4 regions of the Pseudoalteromonas translucida KMM 520 genome follow, and region 1 is predicted to be linked to each of the others. Evidence: predicted binding sites of a transcription regulator. Region 1 holds the regulator's gene; each other region holds the start of a gene.
What was found. The regulator LexA, encoded in region 1, represses DNA repair genes until DNA is damaged. The targets are predictions, from matches to a motif close to TACTGTATNNNNATACAGTA.
Positions count from the first base shown of each region.

Region 2: PTRA_RS12335 (DNA topoisomerase III) is a predicted target of LexA. The motif match lies at 3,431-3,450, and genes of this name have one in related genera.
Region 3: PTRA_RS08250 (LexA family protein) is a predicted target of LexA. The motif match lies at 1,800-1,819, and genes of this name have one in related genera.
Region 4: ruvC (crossover junction endodeoxyribonuclease RuvC) is a predicted target of LexA. The motif match lies at 2,083-2,102, and genes of this name have one in related genera.

Region 1 is NZ_CP011034.1:3,227,368-3,233,270, forward strand. Features, by position in the region: gene ctaD (cytochrome c oxidase subunit I) at 1-779, opposite strand, end outside; gene coxB (cytochrome c oxidase subunit II) at 779-1,921, opposite strand; gene lexA (transcriptional repressor LexA) at 2,396-3,013, opposite strand; gene PTRA_RS14925 (SRPBCC family protein) at 3,300-3,752, shown strand; gene PTRA_RS14930 (PaaI family thioesterase) at 3,851-4,294, shown strand; gene PTRA_RS14935 (hypothetical protein) at 4,297-4,677, opposite strand; gene PTRA_RS14940 (chaperone modulator CbpM) at 4,930-5,250, opposite strand; gene PTRA_RS14945 (DnaJ C-terminal domain-containing protein) at 5,250-5,903, opposite strand, start outside.
Region 2 is NZ_CP011034.1:2,674,787-2,680,689, reverse strand. Features, by position in the region: gene dxs (1-deoxy-D-xylulose-5-phosphate synthase) at 1-57, opposite strand, end outside; gene ispA ((2E,6E)-farnesyl diphosphate synthase) at 170-1,057, opposite strand; gene PTRA_RS12350 (exodeoxyribonuclease VII small subunit) at 1,060-1,302, opposite strand; gene pomA (flagellar motor protein PomA) at 1,571-2,338, shown strand; gene PTRA_RS12340 (flagellar motor protein MotB) at 2,341-3,261, shown strand; gene PTRA_RS12335 (DNA topoisomerase III) at 3,464-5,404, shown strand; partial or broken gene PTRA_RS12330 (M20 metallopeptidase family protein) at 5,429-5,903, opposite strand, start outside.
Region 3 is NZ_CP011034.1:1,748,516-1,754,418, reverse strand. Features, by position in the region: gene PTRA_RS08255 (Y-family DNA polymerase) at 127-1,386, opposite strand; gene PTRA_RS08250 (LexA family protein) at 1,371-1,787, opposite strand; gene PTRA_RS08245 (hypothetical protein) at 2,017-2,526, shown strand; gene PTRA_RS08240 (endonuclease) at 2,662-3,396, shown strand; gene PTRA_RS19335 (hypothetical protein) at 3,498-3,620, shown strand; gene PTRA_RS19250 (AHH domain-containing protein) at 3,760-3,951, shown strand; one part of gene PTRA_RS08235 (IS3 family transposase) at 4,202-5,139, opposite strand; one part of gene PTRA_RS08235 (IS3 family transposase) at 5,139-5,382, opposite strand; gene PTRA_RS19085 (hypothetical protein) at 5,504-5,671, shown strand.
Region 4 is NZ_CP011034.1:2,150,417-2,156,319, reverse strand. Features, by position in the region: gene PTRA_RS09995 (ABC transporter permease) at 1-2,022, shown strand, start outside; gene ruvC (crossover junction endodeoxyribonuclease RuvC) at 2,152-2,676, shown strand; gene ruvA (Holliday junction branch migration protein RuvA) at 2,679-3,296, shown strand; gene ruvB (Holliday junction branch migration DNA helicase RuvB) at 3,304-4,311, shown strand; gene tolQ (protein TolQ) at 5,303-5,903, shown strand, end outside.

The DNA of each region.
Region 1 (5,903 bases):
TCGGGGTGGCCAAAAAACCAAAATATGTGCTGAAACATCACCGGATCACCGCCACCCGCTGCATCAAAAAAGCTGGTTGCAAAGTATTTATCGGTGAGCACCATAGTCACCGCACCTGCGAGCACGGGCATAACCGCAATCAATAAAAATGCCGTTATCAGCCAAGTCCATACAAACATAGGGACCTTCATCCAGGTCATGCCTGGGGCACGTAAGTTAACTATGGTTACAATTACATTAATTGCCCCCATAATGGAGCTAATACCCATAATATGCACAGCAAATACAAACATGGCGGTATTGTCATTACTGTAGGTTGTGGACAGCGGCGCATAAAAAGTCCAACCAAACGCAGGACCACCACCGGGCATTAATAGCGATGATAATAAAATTAAAAACGCGAATGGTAAAATCCAAAAACTCCAGTTATTCATTCGCGGTAAGGCCATATCAGGCGCGCCAATCATTAATGGCACCATCCAGTTAGCCAAGCCAGTAAATGCCGGCATAACAGCACCAAATACCATAATCAACCCATGCACTGTGGTCATTTGATTAAAAAAGTGAGGATCGACTAATTGTAATCCTGGCTGAAATAACTCAGCGCGGATCACCATAGCCATAGCTCCACCAATAAAAAACATAGTCAGCGAGAAAATTAAGTACAAGCTGCCTATATCTTTATGATTAGTGGTATATAACCAACGCTTAAAGCCTTTAGCAGGATGATGAGCGTGGTGAGCTTCATTAATGTCAGGTTGTTCTACTATGCTACTCATTAGTTCGCCTCCCCGTCGGCATCAAGTGCTGCCTGTATTTCACTTGGTTGAATTACATCACCGGTATCATTACCCCATGCATTACGCTTATAAGTAATTACCGCTGCTAATTGCTTTATAGAGAGCTGTTTAGCAAAGGCTTGCATGGCTGTGCCGGGGCGTCCGTGAATAACAATGTCAATGTGATCTTTTATGTCGCCAAGCACTATCGGGCTGCCTTTAAGCGCAGGAAAAACACCTGGTAAACCTAGTCCTGTGGGCTGATGACATGCAGCACAATTGGCCATATACACTTGCTCACCCAAAGTCATTAACTCTTCTTTAGGGAGTGTTTGATCAAGTAATGCGGCATCTGCTGCTGCAGCTTTTTGCTTTGCTTGTTTAGCATCTGCTAGCCAAACTTTAAAATCGGCCTCTGACTTAGCCTCTACTACCACAGGCATAAAGCCATGATCTTTACCGCATAGCTCAGCACACTGACCGCGATAAATACCGACTTCGTTTATGTTGGTCCACGTTTCGTTAATAAACCCCGGGTTTGCATCTTTTTTAATAGCAAAATCGGGCACCCACCAAGAATGAATAACATCGTCGGAGGTCATTAAAAAGCGTACTTTTTTATTAATCGGTAATACCAGAGGCTTATCTACCTCAAGTAAATAGTTGGGGTTTTTATCGGCTAGGTTGGCAATTTCATTTTGCGGTGTGGCAAGTATTGAGTAAAACTCAACATCTTCCCCCATATATTCGTAATGCCATTTCCACTGTGAACCAGTTACTTTAATAGTGATATCCGCTTTACTGGCATCTTCCATCGCTATTAATGTTTTAGTTGCGGGGACTGCCATTGCTATTAAAATAACAAATGGAATTGCTGTCCAGAGTATTTCTACTTTGGTACTTTCGTGAAATTGAGCAGCAACTGCTCCTTTAGATTTACGATGATGAATAAGTGCCCAAAACATAACGGCAAATACAATCACGCCTATTACACAGCATATTAAAAATATGGTCATGTGTAGTTGATAAACATTATTACTTATATCGGTTACGCCTTTGCGCATATTATATTGGCTATTTGCCAATGCTAGCTGCGGAAAAACAAACAATATAAGCCACAAGGTAGAGCTCAATTTACCCATGTGACAGCTCCTTTAATACTGTTGCGAGTGCAAAACAAAAAGACATAAGCTTTAAATGCCAATTTGTTATTTTTTATTTTTGTATTGCTGCCGGATATATAAATATGTGTTCTCAAAACTAAAAGCTGTGAGTTATTGTTAGTCCAGCCCATTAACAATTAGTTAATAATTGAACAACTAGCAAGTTTTAGTTTGAAAAATAATCAAATAATATTAGAGGATTAGCGTAAATATGAGGGTTATTTAATTTTTTTCTAAGCAGGAAGTGAGCAACAGCAAGGGTTACAAATAAAAAGACAGCAAAAACGAGTATTAAATACTTAAATGATAAAAAACATAAACTTAATATAATTTTGTCATTGCAGCGGAGTTTTCACAAAAAAATGGCAAAAAAAAGCGCACTAAAAAGTGCGCGTTAATCATCTGAGCTATTAAATTATACCGCTATTTTGCATAGCTATAACAACTTAATTGTTACATCCAGTCAGCGTTGCGAATAACCCCAACGGCTAAGCCTTCAATATTAAAAGATTCGTTTTCAAGATCCACTTCTATCGACGAAAATTCTTTATTTTCAGCATGCAGTAATACTTTTCGACCTGCTTTTTCTAAGCGCTTTACCGTTACATCGTCATCAACGCGGGCAACAATAACTTGGCCATTTTCGGCAACTTGAGTGCGATGAACAGCCAGTAAATCACCATCCATAATACCAATATCTCGCATGCTCATACCATTTACACGCAATAAAAAATCGGCAGGCGGTTTAAACATTAGCGGGTCAATTTTACAATGGCTCTCAACATGTTGTTGCGCCAAAATAGGTTCACCGGCAGCTACGCGGCCAATTAATGGTAAACCAAGTTGTTCTGGTTCATCTTCTTCAATAAGTTGAATACCACGGCTAGCGCCTGGCTTCATTTTAATAGCGCCTTTTTTAGCCAGCGCTTTTAAATGCTCTTCTGCGGCATTAGCACTTTTAAAGCCTAATGTTTGTGCAATTTCTGCGCGTGTAGGAGGCATACCAGTGTCTTTAATAAACACTTTAATAAGTTCGAGTATTTGCGCTTGGCGGTTAGTTAATGGTCGCATACAACTGGTTTTCCATACAGTACATTTAACTGTGAGTATATACAGTTATCTGAAAATCGCAAATTTAAATTACTCCCCGCCTTTGCTGCCAAAGGTGGCATTGGTCTAAGCTTAAAATAACCAAGTAAATTACAGATAAAATTAAGCAGATCTCGGCAGTGTTAGTTTTACGTTACATTAATTGTAATTACATGATTACTAGGTTATTGCTGTTATTAAAAAATTAGTTAACTATCGTTTTTATAACGGGCGTTAGCCTCATCAATGTGAATCAACGGAGAGTGTTATGAATATCACTGTAGCGGTAATTATCAACGGCCCTAAACGTAAAGTATGGGCAGCAATAACTGACATCGAAAACAGTACCAATATGCTGTCTGGCATTATTGATTTGAAAATAATCGAAAAGCCTCCACAGGGGTTAGTGGGCCTAAAATGGTTAGAAACGCGAAAAATGTTTGGTAAAGCGGCCTCAGAAACCATGTGGATCACAGAAGCTGTTACTAATGAATATTATTGCACTCGCGCAGAAAATTGCGGGGCAGTTTATACCACTAAGCTGTCACTTACCGCCGCCGAACCTGGCACCTGTTTAACCATGACTTTTTCTGATAGCTCTGAGTCTATTTGGGTAAAAATGATGTCTGCAGTGATGGGGGTTTTTCTTAAAAATTCGATGCGTAAAATGCTAAAAAAAGATCTCGATGAAATTAAGCACTATGTAGAAAGCAAAAAGTAGCGCTGCATTACAATGTAGTAGCTGCACTAACTTGGCTATCATATCGCCATGAAAAATCGTATTATTGGTTATCGTTTTCAATCTTTAAAGGAGTAACAATGAGTATTTGGCATCAACCTATTACTTTAGCGTTTTGTAAGCAGTTAGACCAAGGCATAAATGGCCAAGGTACACTGATGAAAACCATGGGGATTGAAATAACTGAAATTGGTGATGATTACTTAGTTGCCACTATGCCGGCAATTCCTGCGCATCATAACCCCATAGGCATGGTGCATGGCGGAGCAAACGTGGTTTTAGCCGAAAGTGTTGCCAGCTACGCGGCTAACTTTGTGGTCGACTTCACTAAATTTTATTGTGTAGGGCAAGAGATCAGTGCTAGCCATTTAAAAGCCTCGCGTAATGGCACCTTAACCGCCACCGCAAAAGCGTTTCATATTGGCAAGCGTAGCTCAGTATGGGAAATAAAAATAACGAATAGTCGCGGCGAGCTTTGCTGCGTATCAAAAATGACCGCAGCTGTAGTAGAGCGCAAAGGCTAACGCTATTTTTCTAGCGGGTAAATAGTAATTTCCATGCCTGCACCAATTGCCGATATACGTAATAAAGTATCGGCGTGCAGCGCTTGGTTAAAACATTTTGGCGAAGTGCCCGACTCAAAACCAATATCAAAGGTACGGCGCGAACAACTCAACCATTGCTTAAGTGCAGCGCGCGAGCATGACTCTACTAGCTCACATAAGTGGTTAATTGCTTTATCCGGTGAGGATATTTCGCCTGTTACTTCTATACGCGCTAACTGACGGTATTCGTCTTTATCATAATGTAAAATAGTGGCGATTTTTTTTAGGTCAGCTACAAGCACGCTAATATCTTGCTTTGACTCAAGCTCTAGGTCTACATTTAAAAATTGAATTTCCGACATTGTCTGCTGTTTATCCTCTAATTAGTTCGCTGTAAACTTTAACGCAGTTTTACGGTTATACCAAATCAACTCTGCAATATTCACCTTTTTATATAAATAGCCGGCTATTTTTACGCATTTATTGACGCTTTACTTACTCTTATTTCACGAATCAAAAAATATTTAAGCACCAAAAGCTCACTATTATAAAAGTGCTGAGCTAGCTCCATAAAAATAGCTAGCTACTCACCTTTAAAGTTTAACCACTACTTTTTATTCTAAATGTTTAAACCGACTTAAGTGCTGCTTTAACATTTGGTTTTCAGCAATCAACTCATCCCGTTCATCCAATAATTGTAAAACCAAAGCAATAGCAGACCAATCTAACGACAAGTCATGCTGAATACGTGCAGCCTTTTTAACTAAGGTCACTGTTGATACCGTAAATTGCCATTCTGTAACGCGCTCGCCCTCAATAGGAATAGCAATGCTGTGCTCAACTAGCTCATACAATATGGCTTCGCTAATATCACTACTCACACACAGCTCTTGGCTAGTAAGTAAATTGTCTTGTGGTGCCACGATAATTTTCATTATGACTTGCTCCAATTGCTACGCGGGTCAAAATGGGCTTTTTCGGCCAGCTCTTGCCACAGCTTTTTGCTAACATCATCACTCGATGCTGGATTAACAATTTTAATCACTGCAAATAAGTCACCCTTGGCTTTTTTACTCATTAACCCTTTACCTTTAATGCGTAAACGTTGACCCGATTGACTATTAGCTGGAATGGTTAGTTGGATTTTTCCGGCTAATGTAGGTAAATTTATTTTAGTGCCCAAAGCAGCTTCCCATGGTGCAAGAGGCACCACTATATTTAGGTTATGCCCATCAACATCAAATAATGGATGAGGCACTAAGCGAATTTGTAGATACAAATCGCCGTTCGGGCCATTTGCCGAACCTAATCCACCTTGCCCTTTTAAGCGAATACGTTCGCCATTAACCGAGCCTGCAGGAATTTTAACTTTAAGCGATTTTTTAACTTCAGATACACGGCCACTACTGTCTCGCTGCGGCAGCATAAACTCAATAGGTTTAACGGTATCGACTAACGTTTCTTCAAGAAATACTGGGAATTCTATTTCCACATCTTGTCCTTTTTGCGCACGAGCGCCACCAGCTCTACTCTGACCGCCATGATTAAACCCACCTGCGCCGCCAAACATTGAATTTACAAAATCAGA
Region 2 (5,903 bases), 550 kb from region 1:
GTGGGCTGGTTCGTTAACCAAATTAAGTAATGGATACTTGCTGCTATCAAGTGTCATGGTTTTATATATGTCCTTCGCTAACATCAACTAACTGTGCAAACGCGTTGTTTGAGTTATTTGCTGTTCAGTAATAATTTTAGTGCTAAGTTGCAATACGTTTAAGCCGTGTTTAGTGGTCACGTTCAATTAAATAGTTAGCTAGTGACGCTAAAGCACTGGTATCGGCGTCTATATTTGCTAACGCTGTATGGGCTTGTTGTATTAAGTTTTGCGCTTTTTCTTTAGCGCCTAGCATACCTAATAAAGCGGGATATGTCGCTTTATTCGCAGCGATATCTGACCCTTGAGGTTTACCTAAAGTAACGGTATCGCCTTCTACGTCTAAAATATCGTCATGTACTTGAAATGCAAGCCCTATGGCATAGCCAAAAGTGGCTAAATTTTCTAGCGTGTTTTGACTAACATTGTTTGAGCACAAAGCCCCAAGTGTAATTGCACAGCTTATTAGCGCACCGGTTTTTAACTTATGAATACGCTCAAGTTCAGCCACAGTTATTACTTTATCAGTAGCTGCAATATCAAGCCCTTGGCCTGCCACCATACCTTGTAACCCAGAGGCATGTGCCAGTTCAGCAATCATTTTAACTTGAGCTTTGGCACTGCAACTAAAATTATGCTTGGCTATTAACTCAAATGCTAAGGCTTGCAGTGCATCACCCGCTAAAATTGCGTGTGCTTCACCGTACACTATATGACAGGTTGGGCGTCCGCGACGTAATTCATCATCATCCATAGCCGGTAAGTCATCGTGAACTAACGAGTAGCTATGAATACATTCTATAGCTGCGGCAAGTACGTCTAAATCTTGCTTATCTGCGCCAAGCATTTTACCCGTTGCGTAAACCAAAAAAGGACGCAATCTTTTGCCGCCATTCATTAAACTATAATGGGTGGCTGCTTTTATGGTCTCGTCAGTATTAAGCGATTGGTCAAAATAAAGGTTAAGGGTATTGGCTACATCGGTTTGAGCATGTGTAATAAGTTCTTTAATAGTCACGGCTATTCCATATCATTATCAAAGTCGGTTAATGCAGACTTCTCATCTTTGCCCATCAAAATAGCGACCTTTTGCTCAGCTTGTTGCAACTTACTAGACGATGCGCCTGCCAAAGCAATGCCACGCTCAAACTGTTTTAATGACTGCTCAAGCGATAAATCACCTTGTTCCATTTCACTAACGATTGTTGTTAATTCTTCTAGTGCTTGCTCGAAACTTAAGTTTTCAGGTTTTTTAGTCGCCATCTTTATTTCAACTTACATAATAAATTTAGAAGTCAATTTTAGGGGGAATGCTAAACTAGGTCAAAGGATGAAATGGTTTTTTCGTTAATAAACGTTTTATGTTTTAAAAAATTGATAATTAGATAGATAACACAAGTTGATCTAGAATAGTGCTTAATCCGGCTTTTTATGTTTATCTATAAAAAATGGCTTAAGCAATTCAGTATCTTGCCGATAAACAATTAATAACAAACGTTTGCATATAAAAGCAAAAACCTTTGGAGGGAATGTGGATTTAGCAACCATTATTGGGATCCTTGGCGCAATTGGCTTAATTGTCATGTCCATGTTTATGAGTAGTAGCGGTGAAATGGCTATGTTTTACAACACGCCCTCTGTTGTAATCGTATTTGGCGGTTCATTATTTATCGTTTTATCAAACTTTACTATGTCACAGTTTTTTGGCATAGGTAAGGTGGTTACCAAAGCGTTTATGTTTAAGCTTGAGTCGCCAGAAGAGCTAATTGAAAAAGCAGTTGAGCTTGCAGATTCAGCACGTAAAGGCGGATTTTTAGCCCTTGAAGAGGCAGAAATACCGAATCCATTTATGCGCAAAGGCGTTGACATGCTAGTAGATGGCCACGATGCAGATGTAGTGCGTGCCACTTTGCAAAAAGATATCTCATTAACTACAGCACGACACGAGTCAGGTGCTACTTTATTTAAATCTTTGGGTGATATAGCCCCGGCAATGGGAATGATAGGCACCTTAATTGGCTTAGTTGCGATGTTATCTAATATGGATGACCCTAAAGCAATTGGTCCGGCTATGGCGGTGGCGTTGTTAACCACATTATACGGTGCATTTTTAGCAAACGTAGTGGCTATTCCGATTCAAACAAAATTGGAGCTGCGTAAAGACGAAGAGGCAATGAATCAACGTTTAATTTTAGATGCGGTTTTAGGTATTCAAGATGGTCAAAATCCAAAAGTAATAGAAGGTATTTTGAAAAACTATCTTGCTGAATCAAAACGTAAAGTAAACACTGAGGATTAACTATGTCTGATCAAGAGTGCAAGTGCCCACCCCCAGGTTTACCTGCGTGGATGGGGACATTCGCAGATTTAATGTCGCTATTAATGTGCTTTTTTGTGCTCTTGCTTGCGTTTTCTGAAATGGATGTACTTAAATTTAAACAAATTGCTGGTTCGATGAAATTTGCATTTGGTGTACAAAATAAAATAGAAGTAAAAGATATCCCCAAAGGCACATCAGTTATTGCTATGGAGTTTACTCCGGGCAAGCCAGAGCCGACGCCGATTGAAACAATTCAACAACAAACGGTAGAAATGACCCAGCAAATGTTGGAGTTTCAGGCGGGGGATGAAAGCTCAGCAGGCGGAAGGCAAGAACAGCGCGGCGATAAACGTGGTGGTGAGTCGCGTAGTACTTCCAAAGAGCAAGCATCGGAGCAAGCAATTTCAGCGGCCGATCAACAACAAACAAACGACTTAGTGAAAAAAATTGCCCAGCAGTTAGAAAAACAAATAATTGATGGTGCCATAGAACTTGAATCATTAGGGCAGCAAATAATCATTCGAATTCGTGAAAATGGCTCTTTTCCTTCGGGTAGCGCATTTTTACAACCTAAGTTTAAACCCATTATTCAAGAAATTGGCGTGCTATTAAAAGATGTACCTGGAGAAATTACAGTGTCGGGGCATACCGACGATTTTCAGGTTTCAAACGAGTTATATATTAATAACTGGGATCTTTCATCTAAGCGCGCAGTTGCAGTAGCCAGTGAACTGCAAAAAGTAGTTGGATTTGATAAAAATAGAATGATGGTAGTAGGACGTGCTGAAACCCGGCCGTTAGTACCAAACGATAGCAATGAAGATCGCCGTCGTAATCGACGGGTCGAAATATCTATTTTACAAGGAAAAGCCAAAGAGTCTGATCCTATCGATGTAAGGTAGCAGTCATTTTATTAAAAACACACTTGGTTTAAGTAAACACAGTGCTATTGATTTTAGGTGACTTTTAGTCAATTTTGACTAAAAGTCACCACCTCAGCCAAATACCTCAGAACTCTTAAATAGTTCGATTTAATAAAAACATCCCACACTGTAAATTGATATGCTAAACTACTGTTTATATAAACAGTAAAAGAGCTTGCTTATGAAACTCTATATTGCCGAAAAACCATCATTAGGGCGCGCCATTGCCGACGCGCTACCAAAACCGCACAAAAAGCACGATGGTTACATAGAAGTCGCAAATGGTGATTGCGTATCTTGGTGTATTGGCCATTTATTAGAGCAAGCCGAACCCGATGATTACGATGAGCGCTTTAAAAAGTGGCAGTTTGAGCACCTACCTATCATTCCTGAACAATGGCAATTAAAAGCAAAAACTAAAACTCGCAAGCAGCTTACTGTGTTAAAAAAGCTAATAAAACAGGCTACAGTGCTTGTACATGCTGGCGATCCCGACCGCGAAGGACAATTACTTGTCGATCAAGTTATTGAAGAAGCCAAAATAAGCAAAACCAAAAAACAGCATATTCAACGCTTATTAATAAGTGATTTAAACTTAGCTGCAGTAAAAAAAGCATTAACGACTATGCGCTCTAACCGTGAGTTTATTCCGCTGAGCGTATCAGCCTTAGCGCGCTCTCGTGCTGATTGGTTGTTTGGTATGAATTTAACCCGTGCTTATACTTTAGCGGGGCAAAAAGCTGGGTTTGGTAACGTACTGTCAGTAGGGCGAGTGCAAACACCCATACTTGGCTTGGTGGTTAATAGAGATAACGACATAGCAAATTTCGTATCAAAGCCTTTTTATGAAGTATTAGCCCATTTAGTCACCCCTGAAAAACAATCATTTAGTGCAAAATGGATACCCAGTAAAGCATGCGAGCCTTATCAAGACGAAGAGGGGCGAGTAGTAAATAAAGCATTGGCAGAAAACGTAGCCTCGCGGATCACACAGCAAAATGCTGAGCTAACGGTGCTTGAACAAAAGCAAAAAAAACAAACTGCGCCACTGCCTTATAACTTATCTGCTTTGCAGATAGATGCGGCAAAAGCATTTGCTATGCCAGCGCAAAAGGTGCTGGATATATGCCAAATTCTTTATGAGCGTCATAAGTTAATAACCTACCCACGTTCAGACAACCGCTACTTACCTAATGATCATCACCAAGATGCGTCTGCTATTTTAAAAGCAATAAGCGTTAATCGCGGGCAAAGTGTTGAGTTAGTAAATGCAGCTGATAGTAAAAAACGTAGTAAATGTTTTAACGATTCAAAAGTGGCTGCGCATCATGCCATTGTTCCTACGGCAAAACAGTTAAAGTCGGCAAGTTTGGGTGGCGATGAGACAAAGGTTTATCAATTAATATGTCGTCATTATTTAATACAGTTTTATCCCGACTATATTTATAACGAAACTAAAGCAGAAGTAACTATTGCTGGCGGGTTATTTAAAGCAAATGCAAAGCAAGATGTAAGCTTGGGTTTTAAGGTGCTAATGGGTAAGTCTGAATTAAAAGATGAAGCCACGCTACCGCCTTTAACAAAAGGCATGTTACTTTTTTGCTCGCAAGGAGAGGTTGTTGAAAAATATACCTCACCGCCAGCGCACTTTAGTGATGCGACTTTACTTGCAGCCATGACAGGCATAAGCCGGTATGTACAGGATCCGCAAATAAAAAAAGTACTTAAAGACACCGATGGCTTAGGGACAGAGGCAACACGAGCGGGGATCATTGAATTACTATTTAAACGCCGTTTTTTAAAACGCGAAGGTAAATTAATTAAAGCAACCGAAACTGGAAGTGCACTTATTAGCGTGCTACCGCAAGGTTTAGTTCGCCCCGATTTAACCGCTAAATGGGAATCGAGCTTAGGTGATATTGCACAGCAAGTAATGAGCTATCAGCAATTTTTACAGCCTTTACTTGCCGACTTAAATAGTTTTGTACAACAAGCTGCAAATTGCGATAGCAATGTATTTGCAAAACTGCCTAAAACTTCAGCTAAAAAGCGTTTTGTTAAACGTGGTCAAAAAACGCCTTATAAAAAATCGAGTTATAAAAAAAGCTCTGTTGTTAGTTAATTACAGAGCTATTAATTAAAAAAACTATTGATTAAACAAAGCCACTGCTGCATTACTCATGGCTTTAATGCCAGTTGGTAGTGCGACTTTATAGTCTGGGGCAAACTTACTTGAATGCAGTGAATGCAGTGAATGCAGTGAATGCAGTGAATGCAGTGAATGCAGTGAATGCAGTGAATGCAGTGAATGCAGTGAAGGCAATGTTTTGCCTGTTTTTATTGCGTTTGCATATTTTGTTTGGTTAACGCCACCGAGCCAAAATAGTGTGATAGGAATATTTTCGTCAGTGCGGCCATATAGGCCAAAGTCTTCACCTGCCATTACAGGGAGGGTTTCAAGCACATTATCATCACCAATGGCGCTGGCAATACTTTGGCGCACAAGATTGGTTTGTGCTGGGTTATTATATGTAGATGGAATTGACTCATCCTCATGTACTTGCACCTTAGGGTAGAGCGCTTTCTCAAGGCCTGCACTTTGTGCAATACCGGCGGTAATG
Region 3 (5,903 bases), 1.5 Mb from region 1:
TCTAGATGAGTTTGGTAACAAAGACTTAAAATTCAAAGTTGTTAAAAAGCCACAACCGAGCTTAACTACAAATGTTCATGCTTTTATTGGTCGGAATGGAACATATTCAATATTAACTTAACTAATTCAATCACAATCTATGATAGGAATGTCTGACCAGCGGGTTGTGTAGTGGGGCGATAAAAAAGCCCTTTTCATGTTCCATGATTTTGTTAGCTTTTCACTACCTATAGATAAAGTTCCTACACCATAGCGTTTATTTATTACATCTAAGCATTCCATCATTTTAGGTTTATCCTCACTTACAGAGAACATATCGGCTTGTTGAAATAACTCACTTTCTAACTCTATTGCGCCAATACCGCAGCGATAAAAGCGCGTGTTAGCCTTAAAAATATCATCAATAACATCTGAAACAGCATTGGCTATAACACTGGTATCTGATGTAGGTATAGGAAAATCATAGAGCAAAGATTTCTTATAATACGCGTCTTCGTGTGGCGAGCTTGCAGCGAATATAACAAGTCGTTTTGCTAATGACTGTTGTTTTCTTAGCTTGCGGCCAACAATCGCTGCGTGTGTTACGAGGGCTGATTTTAATGTATTTAAATCACTTACTCTTTCCCCGAAACTTCTCGTTGAGTAGATTTCTTTTTTATTCTGTTTTACTTCATCCCAACTTAAACAGGCGATGCCGTTAAGCTCACTTACGGTCCTCTCAACAACAACGCTAAACATGTGTCGCATTGCTTTAGGGTTCTGGTTTGCTAAATCCCATGCACTTTTAATCCCCATGATCTTAAGTTTTCTACCGAGTCGAGAGCCAATACCCCAGACATCGGTAACATCCATACGCGTCAGGATTTCTTGGCGTGATATATCATCATTAATAACAGCAACTCCGTTATAACCAGAGAGTTTTTTTGCCGCATGGTTGGCAGCTTTAGCTAACGTAGGCGTAATGCCAAAGCCTACACCAACAGGCAATCCTGTTTCGCGCCATACCGCTCGCCGTATTGTGTGTCCGTAATCAGCCCAGTCATTGATGATTTTAGAAAAACCAGTAAAACGTAAAAATGACTCATCAATACTATAAACATAATGGTCATCACAAAAACGATTAATGACCGTCATCATTCTCTCACTCAAATCAGCATAGAGTTCATAATTTGAAGAGCGCACGACGACATTATGCTGCTCTAAATAGGGTCTAATTTTGAAGTAAGGTTCAAATTTCGGGATATTAAGCTTTCTAGCAATAGGGCATATTGCACAAATACACCCATCGTTATTTGTTAGAACAACAACGGGTTTAAAGCGAATGGATGGGTCAAACACCTTCTCCGCACTGGCATAAAATGCAACTGCATCTACGAGGGCAAACATCGATTCACTTCAGCTTTATTTCTGTGTAGGCGGATGCTCGCAGTAACGACACCTTCGAGCTTAAAGTCATCATCATTAGAGATATAAACAGACTTATAATCTTTAGAGGCAGAGATAAGTAAGCGTTGCGATTTATCTATGATTTTACAAACAAACGAACCGTTATAGCTTGCAACAATGACATCGCCGGTACTTACATCCTCAGCTCTATCAATGACTAATAAGTCACCATCGAATATTCCTACTTCTTGCATGGATTGCCCAGAAGCTATACCAATAAAAGTGGCATTCGGGTGTTTAATGATTAGTTCATCGATTGAAATACCTAGCTCTACATATTCTGCAGCAGGAGATTCAAAGCCGGTGATACCTGCTTCTATAAAAATTGGAATAACGAACATACACACCTCAAGCACTGTTTATATGTACAGTGTAATTTAAGATTCCAATTAAGCCAAGATTCTTTTTGTGAAGACGATATTTTTATTAAGGCTGATATAAACAGTCTTCATACCTAAACATTAAAAACCCTTTTTTAACAGTTAGGAAAACCTGCCTTCGTTTGTTAAAATTTGACGAAGGAATTATGAACTTACCCAAAGTTTATTTTAAATATGGAATAATTTACTAATGACTGTAGTTAAAAACACTATTGCATCTTTTCTAATACTTAGCGTTATTACTGGCTGTTCAGCCTCTAGACACGCCATCATTGCCGGTGACTCTGAATTAACAGATGCCCAAGTGTGTCGAAACTACCTTAATGATAAAGATATCCTCGCTAAAAGTTATACAGCCGAAAATACTGATGAAGCGAACTATATCTACGCGCTTAACAGAGAAGTTAAATATAGAACACTCACTCAATACAAATGTGAGATATTAGCTGCACAAGACAGAAAAGAAATCGCTCAAGGCGTTGTTGCTGCTGTTGTTGCGGTAGGTGTCGTCGTTTTAGCTGTTGCTGCGGCAGGAGCTGGCGTGTCAAATAACTATTCTTCTGGTTATGCATGGGACCAGTTTTATGATAGCAACTACAACTTAGTCTGGTGCTGTCGAGATAAGTCTACGGGCCAATTTGCATATAACAGCGCTTGCTCTGGGCAGTATCAAAATGACAATACATGGACTGGGAAGTAACTTTCCGATTAAACTTTATAAGCACAATATCTTAGTTCTACAATTAAAATTGTTAGTCGCCACAAATGAGAATTAGCTTATTAACTCAGTTATAGTATGTCGCATATTTAACCGAAATAGGTATCAAGAATCATAATGAAAGCATCCACAATTACACTGTTAGCAACACTTACTTTCTCTGCTGCCTCTTCAGGAAATCAAGAAATCGACTCATTTAGCAAAGCTAAACGACTTCTAGAAAAGCAGGTTTATAACAATCACCGCATTACACTTTATTGTGGTGCGACATTTGACGCTAGTAAAAAAGTAACCGCGCCGGAGGGCTTTTCTACAACAAAGTACGTCAAACGATCTAAAAAAATTGAATGGGAGCACGTTGTTCCAGCAGAAAACTTTGGTCGTACTTTTAGCGAATGGCGAGATGGGGACAAGCAATGTGTGAATAGTAAGGGGAAGTCATTTAAAGGTCGACGATGTGCCGAAAAAGTAAATACAGAATACCGTTTTATGCAAGCTGATATGTTTAACCTCTATCCGGCCATTGGTGCCGTGAATGCGCTGAGAAGTAATCATAACTTTACCATGCTTCCAGCGGCTCAAAGCGATTTTGGACGTTGCGCGATGAAAATCGACGACAGAAAAGCTGAGCCACCTGAAGTGGCTAGAGGGCAAATTGCGCGTACTTATTTGTATATGGAGAACACTTATAAACGATACAATATGAGTAAAGCGCAACGCCAACTAATGAATGCGTGGGATAAAATGTATCCTGTTGATGCTTGGGAGTGCACTAGAGCTGAGAAGATTTCCAAGCTACAAAAGAATCAAAATGATGTAGTTAAAAGCCGCTGTGAGAGTATAAGTCTATAACTATGTTGTCTTGTAGTGGCTGTATGCTCAAAAAAAGCTTTCAAGCTTGTACATATGTTTATAAGTATCTATATTAGAAACAACATTTAAAAGGAGTTTTTATGCGTCAAGAGATACATGAAGTAACTATTCAAGATATTGAAAACAATTTATTTCTCGTAACCGATGACCGTAGTTTAGCTAAAGCCCAAGCCCATGCGTTTTCTATACATTATCTCGGCTGATGACTTAATCTACTCACGCCATGTACGCTGGGAGCATATAAAAAAGCATGCTCAAAAGCTAGCAGCAAATATAGCGAAGGCTGGGCGCGGAAATAAACCTAAAAATACAGCGGCTCATCACATAGTGTCTTAGAATGATATGCGCGCTGCCCGTTTAAGGCTGAGGTTAGCGACGTTCGGTATCGATATTGACCATGAAGCAAATGGAGTCTACTTACCTCGGTTTCAAAAGCATGTTCCAATGGACATCCTCCCAGATGCTTATCCACATTCAAAAATTCATACAGGCAAATATTATTTTAATATTGAGTTTTTACTTAATGAACGATAGCAGAAGGCCTAGGTCGACAAGGTATTATCGAAACGTTAAAAGAGATAGGTGAAGAACTTGCCGATGGTACATTTCCAATTACTACATTATTGACTCAAGGTAATGCCTAATGCCAGACAAATTTAATAAAGTATACAGTGTCAGTGTCAGTGTCGAGCCTGATGAGTTTCTCTTACTTAATGAAACGGGGTTCGAACAAACTATTCAATTGACCGAGGGCCAGTTGTTAATGTTCGATGGTATGTAGTGGTCAATAAAATTTGGCCACAGTTTTAGAATCTTTGTATCTAATCTCAGATTCATTTGGTGCTAAACCTGCATTATAATGATGCGGCCTAACGTTGTTGTAATATCCGTTGATATAATCACTAACGCTATATTTAGCATCTATAAAATTTCCATATCCAACCTTTGGCATCCATTCCGTTTTAAAGCTTCTAAAAAATCGCTCCATTGGCGCATTATCCCAACAGTTTCCACGCCTACTCATGCTTTGCGTAATTTTATAGCGCCATAAACGTTGGCGAAATTTTAAGCTTGTATAATGACTACCTTGGTCTGAATGGAACATCAGTCCTGTCGGTTTTCCTCTGCTTTCATACGCGAGTTCAAGCGCTTTTAGCGTTAAATTAGTATCTGGCGACAACGACATTGCCCAACCAACGACTTTACGCGCAAATAAATCGATAACGACCGCTAAATAAGCCCAGCGATTGCCTGTCCAAAGATACGTCACATCACCACACCACACAGTATTCGGTTCAACAACATCAAACTGCCTATCTAGCAAATTTGGGATTTCAAGATGCTCATTACCACCACGTTTATATTGATGTTGTGGTACTTGGCAGCTCTCTAATTTTAGTTTAACCATCAGCTTAGCGGCACGATAACGGCTTAATTCAAAGTCATTATTCGTTGCTATTGTAGCGATTGTCCTTGCACCTGCCGAGCCTCCACTCATTCTATGTATGGCTTTAACCTCTGCTTCTAACCTTACTTGCTCAGGTGTAGGCGTTGTATCCCGTATAGCCCAATATTTATAGCTGCTGCGATGCACATTGAATACGTTGCATAACACGCTAATAGGGTAGCGCTCTCGTTGATTTAATTTCTCGATTAACGAGAATTGTTCAGGGAGTCGGACATCAAGAGAGCGGTAGCCTTTTTTAATATATCCTTTTCTAATTCAATGCGTTGGATTTGCTTTTTAAGTTCACGAATTTCAATCTGTTCGGGCGTCATTGGTGAAGCGGATGGTGCTTGGCCATTCCGTTCTTGCTTTAATTGAGTAACCCACTTACTTACAGTTGATTTACCAACACCCATAGCCTTGGCTGCATCTTCTTGCGTGTAACCTTGGTCGACTACAAGCTGAGCTGTTTCTAATTTGATTGCCGCAGAATATGTTGCACGTTTTAATTTCTTCATTTTTTCACCCAAATTTGTATGCTTATTAGCATAACATTTCTTTCTTAATGGGTGGCCAAAATCACTGTACTACTACACCCCTGTGAATATCCTGAATAATAGAGAGACTGCAATTGATCGAATGATTGAATTTTGTAACCGAACTTGCTTTGACTGTGATGAAGGTGAAAATGAATGTACGTGTGAAGAATTTAGGTATGGCGATGTTTTGGGTGTATTTAGTCCAGATATTGATCGTGAGTTTGACGTAGATTCCACGATGGTAGAAATAGGCTCAAGCTGGAAATAGCAACTACAAGGAGCCAGAAGTTAATTTTGGCTACTTAAATAAAAGCCTTCCACAACATTCACTCGTCCGCTGTCCATAATGCCAAGGTTAAAGATGTCGTTCCGGTAAGGGATTTGGGGAGAAGGTACCCTCACAGATTGTCCTAGAAAAAGCATCACGCATATTATCTAACTGTATTCTTAAAGTAATTCATTTAGGTGGTTTGGATGACTTTGAGAAAGAGCTCTACATA
Region 4 (5,903 bases), 1.1 Mb from region 1:
GCATTATTTAACGTAGAAAAAGTAATTGTAGAAGAGCCCGACGCGCCTTTTAATGTGTTTTCGAGTAGCCGCAGGGTGCTTATAAACATTAACGACGTGGAAAAAACAGAAGTAATACAACCGGGTAGCCGAGTATTTTATCGTCAGCTTTATGCCGGCGATGAAAGCGATATAAATAGTTTTTACGATTGGCTAAAACCACAGCTAAAAGAAAACCAACAATGGTATGGCGTAAAAGATCGCCAATCACCAATATCTAATAGTTTAAATCGTGCAGAAAGCTTTTTGTTGCTAGCAGGTTTACTGGGCATTATTTTAGCCGCAGTGGCAATTGCGGTATCTGCAAAGCGTTATTGTGAACGCCAATACGACCCAGTTGCTATGATGAAAACCTTAGGTGGTAGCCGGGCAATGATCCGCAAAATTTACCTTACACATTTATTAATGGTGTGTTTAATGGCGGTCACTGTGGGTTTATTAATTGGTTATGGTTTACAAGAAATTGCGACACATTATTTAGCAAAAATCATGGGTACAACTTTGCCAATGGCAGGTTTTAAGCCGTGGTTAGTGGCAATTAGCACAGGTGTAATTTGTGCAGTGATGTTTTCTATCAAGCCGTTATTTGATTTATTTGATATTCCGCCACTGCGGGTGCTGCGTCGTAACTTAGGCGATAAACTAGCGGTTAGCCGGGTGCACTTAGCTATGAGTGCATTTACCGTGTTTTTACTGATGTGGTTATTTAGCAATAATATAAAAATTACCCTGATTCTGTTTGCCTCAACGCTTACTTTAATTGGCGTGTTGTTTTTGGTGTCTAAAATTATATTTGGTGGTGGCCGTAAATTGGGCTTAAAGCCCGGTAATAGCTGGTCGCTGGCAATTGCGTCAATTCAAAAACGTGCAAATGTGAATGCAGTCCAGCTGATCAGTTTTTCCCTCGCCATTAAACTATTACTATTTTTAGTGGTACTTAAAAACGACATGATAGCCGACTGGCAGTCGCAGTTACCAGACGATGCTCCAAATGCATTTTTAGTCAATATTACCCAAAACGAACTTGAGCCAATTAATACTTATTTGGCGCAAAAAAACATTCAGGTATCGGAGTTTTACCCCACTATTCGTGGCCGGGTAAATGCGGTAAATGGCGAGCTGGTAGCGCGAGAAGTATCTCTGCAAGACAACGAGAAAAAAGACGAAGAGGCACGCGCCGGTATTGGTCGCGAGCTAAACCTAACCTGGCTTGAAACGCCGCCAGCGCAAAACGAAATAGTGCAAGGGCAGTGGTTTAATAAAAACACATTAGCAGAGGCATCCATTGAGGAGTCTATGCTTGAGCGTTTAGATGTTGAACTTGGCGACACGCTAACGTTTTTAATTGGTGCGCAGTCGTTTGACGCTAAAATTACTAGTGTGCGTAAAGTAAACTGGGCCACCCTTAAGCCAAACTTTTTTATTATTTTAAGTCCTGATGTGCTCAAAGACTTTCCGGCAACCTATATATCGTCGGTACGTATTGAGCCAGATCAAAAACGCGACTTTAGCCAATTGCTGCGCAGCTACCCAACGGTTACTGCTATAGATGTAGGTAACTTTGTTAAACAAATACAATCAACCATAGAGCAAGTGTCACTTGCAATTGGCTTTGTACTTACTATTGTGGTGTTGTGTGGTGCACTGGTATTAATATCGCAAGTGCAAGCAAGCTTAGGCGAGCGCATGCAAGAAATTGTAATACTGCGCACACTTGGTGCAAAAAGCCGGCTTATTAAAAACGCCACTTTATATGAATTTTTATTGCTTGGTGGTTTGGCCGGCTTAGTTGCCGCTTTTTTTAGTGATATTGCGCTATTAATTGTACAGCAGCAGTTATTTGATCTGGCGGGTAAATTACATCCGCATATTTGGCTAATAGGACCGGTGGCGGGTGGAGTGTTTGTAGCAGGGTTAGGCTATTTTATGATTGCTCGCACACTTAAGCAAAACACCCAAGGGCTGGTACGTGCGTTAGGTTAAGTTGCCAATATTTAAGCAAAAGGAAAACGGCCACTAAAGTGGCCGTTTTTGTTTTATTGTTACTGGTAATTTATACAGTGCTCTGGCATTATTAGCCTAATTAACGAATAACAATAATGAGAGTGCTTTTTGGCCATAATTTTAGGGATTGATCCGGGCTCACGCTTAACTGGCTACGGTGTTGTAGCGCATCAGGGATCTAAATTCACTTATTTAGGCAGTGGTTGCATTAAATTAGCGGACCATGAGTTTCATATAAGACTAAAAATGATTTACCAAGGCATTACCCAGCTTATAGAGCAGTTTTCGCCAGAAACCTTCGCGATAGAAAAAGTGTTTATGGCGCACAATCCCGACTCAGCCCTAAAGCTAGGCCAAGCACGTGGTGCTGCTATTGTAGGCGCTGCAATGGCCGACTTACCGGTATTTGAATACTCAGCAAGGCAAATAAAACAAGCCGTAGTAGGCAATGGTGGTGCCGATAAAACCCAAGTGCAGCATATGGTTAAAAATATTTTAAAACTACCTGGTACGCCACAAGCCGATGCCGCCGATGCACTGGCTATTGCTATTTGCCATGCGCACTCAGAACAAAATTTAATAAAACTAGCGGGTAGCGCAAGCAAAACCGTTAGAGGACGTTTAAGGAAATAACTATGATTGGTCGCTTAAATGGTATTTTAGTCGAAAAACAACCTCCCGAAATATTATTAGAGGTAAGCGGTGTTGGCTACGAAGTACAAATGCCAATGACCTGCTTTTACGACTTACCTAAAGTTGGCGAAAATGCCATTGTTTATACTCATTTTGTAGTACGCGAAGATGCACAACTATTGTTTGGCTTTAACAATAAAGTAGAGCGTGCCTTATTTAGAGAGTTATTAAAGGCCAATGGCGTAGGGCCAAAGCTGGGTTTAGCTATTTTGTCGGGTATGTCGGCGCAGCAATTTGTAAGCTGTGTAAATAACGAAGACTCCACAAGCTTAGTTAAATTACCCGGGGTAGGTAAAAAAACCGCCGAGCGGCTAGTACTCGAAATGAAAGACAGATTAAAAAATTGGGGCAACGATTTATTCACTCCTTTCAGCGACAGTGCGGTTATTGAGCCGTTTAGCGACGCGACAATTGCTAATAATGCCGCCGATGATGCTGTGTCGGCTTTAGTGTCGCTAGGTTATAAATTGCCACAAGCGCAAAAAGCAGTAAAATCAGTAAGTAAACCCGATATGTCTACTGAGGTTCTTATTAAAGAATCTTTAAAATCAATGCTGTGAGTAACCTATGATCGAAGCTGATCGCTTAATTGACGCGACTGAAAAACCCAACGAAGACTCTATAGACCGTGCAATTAGGCCAAAACTACTCGCCGATTACCGTGGTCAACCGCATGTTAAACAGCAAATGGAAATTTTTATTGAAGCGGCCCGTAGCCGAGGCGAAGCACTCGATCACCTGCTTATTTTTGGCCCACCAGGTTTGGGTAAAACGACATTAGCTAATATTGTTGCCAACGAGCTGCAGGTAAACATAAAGGCAACCTCAGGGCCAGTACTTGAAAAAGCTGGTGATTTAGCCGCATTGCTAACCAACCTTGAAGAAGGTGATGTGTTATTTATTGATGAAATACACAGGTTGAGCCCACAAGTTGAAGAAATACTCTACCCAGCAATGGAAGACTACCAACTTGATATTATGATAGGTGAAGGCCCAGCAGCACGCTCGATAAAATTAGACTTGCCCTCGTTTACGCTTATTGGCGCAACTACTCGTGCGGGTTCGTTAACATCTCCACTGCGTGATCGCTTTGGTATTGTGCAGCGCTTAGAGTTTTATTCAGTAGAAGACTTATCGTACATAGTAGGGCGATCGGCGCACTTTCTTAATTTAGAAATGTGCGACGAGGGCGCAGTTGAAATAGCTAAACGCTCACGCGGTACCCCCCGAATTGCCAATAGGTTACTACGCCGAGTGCGTGACTACACCCAAGTAAAGTCAGACGGTACAGTAAACGCCGAAGTAGCAGAGCTGGCACTTAATATGATTGATGTAGATAAAAGCGGTTTTGATTATATGGATCGTAAGTACTTACTTGCCATTATAGAAAAATTTATGGGTGGCCCAGTTGGGCTCGATAATATAGCTGCAGCTATTGGCGAGGAAAAAGAGACCATTGAAGACGTAATAGAGCCCTTTTTAATTCAACAGGGCTTTATTCAACGCACACCCCGTGGACGCATAGTGTCAGACAACGCATACCATCACTTTGGTTTACTCCCAAAGCAAGACTAATAAAAAGCTTTACCCAATTTAAAAGCCATTGTGATTAATTAATTGCAATGGCTTTTTAGTGTATGCTTAGCCGTGTTTTATGTGGTTGGTATGCGTACTTAAATTTAGCAATAATTCACGATGGGTTAAGTCAATCGAGGTTATTGTGCCTGCGTTATATTGCTGGTGTTAACCAATAGGTGGCTTGCTGTGGCGCACTAGCTTAGGCCTTATGCAATTGTTATAAACGCTGAAGTTGTGATGTTAACTTAATACCTAGGTATTAATGTTATGAAGATTATTTATGGGCAAAAAAAAGCCCGCAAATAATGCGGGCAAACAACAAGTTGAAGGAAGTAATCTTGGGAACTCTATTTTACTTACTTAGGTTTTATCCTAAAAAAGTAAAACAATGTAATACGATAAAATATCATATTACGAAGAACTGGATGCAATGAAAATTTTCATTTAATGCGTTAGCTCGGTATGAGGTAATAATACCGAAGAGTTGTTTTTTGTTCAAACTAGAAAATTTATAATTTCAGATGAAAAAAACTAATCTGAATGCTTTTTATGAATGTTTAATTGTTGCACGTTAATTAATCGTTAACATTATAACCTTATGAAATTATTTGCTTATATTGTATTTTGCATTAAATTTCGGTATTAGTTTTACTATTACGTTAAAGTAAACCTTAGGTTGTTTTGCGTGCTTATGCTTATATTTTGAATAAACAGCTAATTTAACTGAGTATTACCTTTATAATAACGCATTAATAAACACTAATATTAATTACGCAATTATAATAAACGGGTTATTTTACGGTTTAATAAAAATAATAGAATTTTTTAACGTTTTTTGTTGTCTATTCATAGCAAGATCGTTGTAAGCGGGAAATACACTATATACACTAGCTACAACTTTAGACGCTTACCCTTTGTAGTTCAGGTGTAAGGTCATATTATCCAAATAAATCAATTTGATGTATTTTTAATTTTTTAGGAGTTTAACGTGGGATCAGGGCTTAATTTTTTAGATCTAATTCTAGAAGCAAGTTTGCTTGTGCAACTAGTGATGCTAGCGTTAGTAGCGATGTCGGTAATGTCGTGGGCTATTATTTTTCAGCGTAAAAAAGCAATCTCAGACGCTTTAAACAATGCCAAAAAATTTGAACAAAAGTTTTGGTCTGGTATTGATTTAAGTAAGCTGTATAGCGAAATTTCATCACGTAGTGGGCAATCAAAAGGTATAGAAGCGTTATTTACCGCTGGCTTTAAAGAGTTTGCACGTCATAAAAAAAATACATTTCAAAGTGCTGGCATTGTTATGGAAGGCACGCATCGCTCTATGCGAGTGGCGCTTTCGCGTGAAGTAGAAAAGTTAGAATCAAGTTTATCATTTTTAGCAACAGTGGGCTCAATTAGCCCTTATATAGGCTTGTTTGGGACAGTGTGGGGCATAATGAATGCCTTTATTGCACTGGGCGAAGTTAAGCAAGCTACGCTACAAATGGTAGCACCAGGTATTGCTGAGGCGTTGATTGCCACTGCAATGGGGTTATTTGCAGCTATTCCAGCCGTTATTGCCTACAACCGTTTTGCTAATAAAGTTG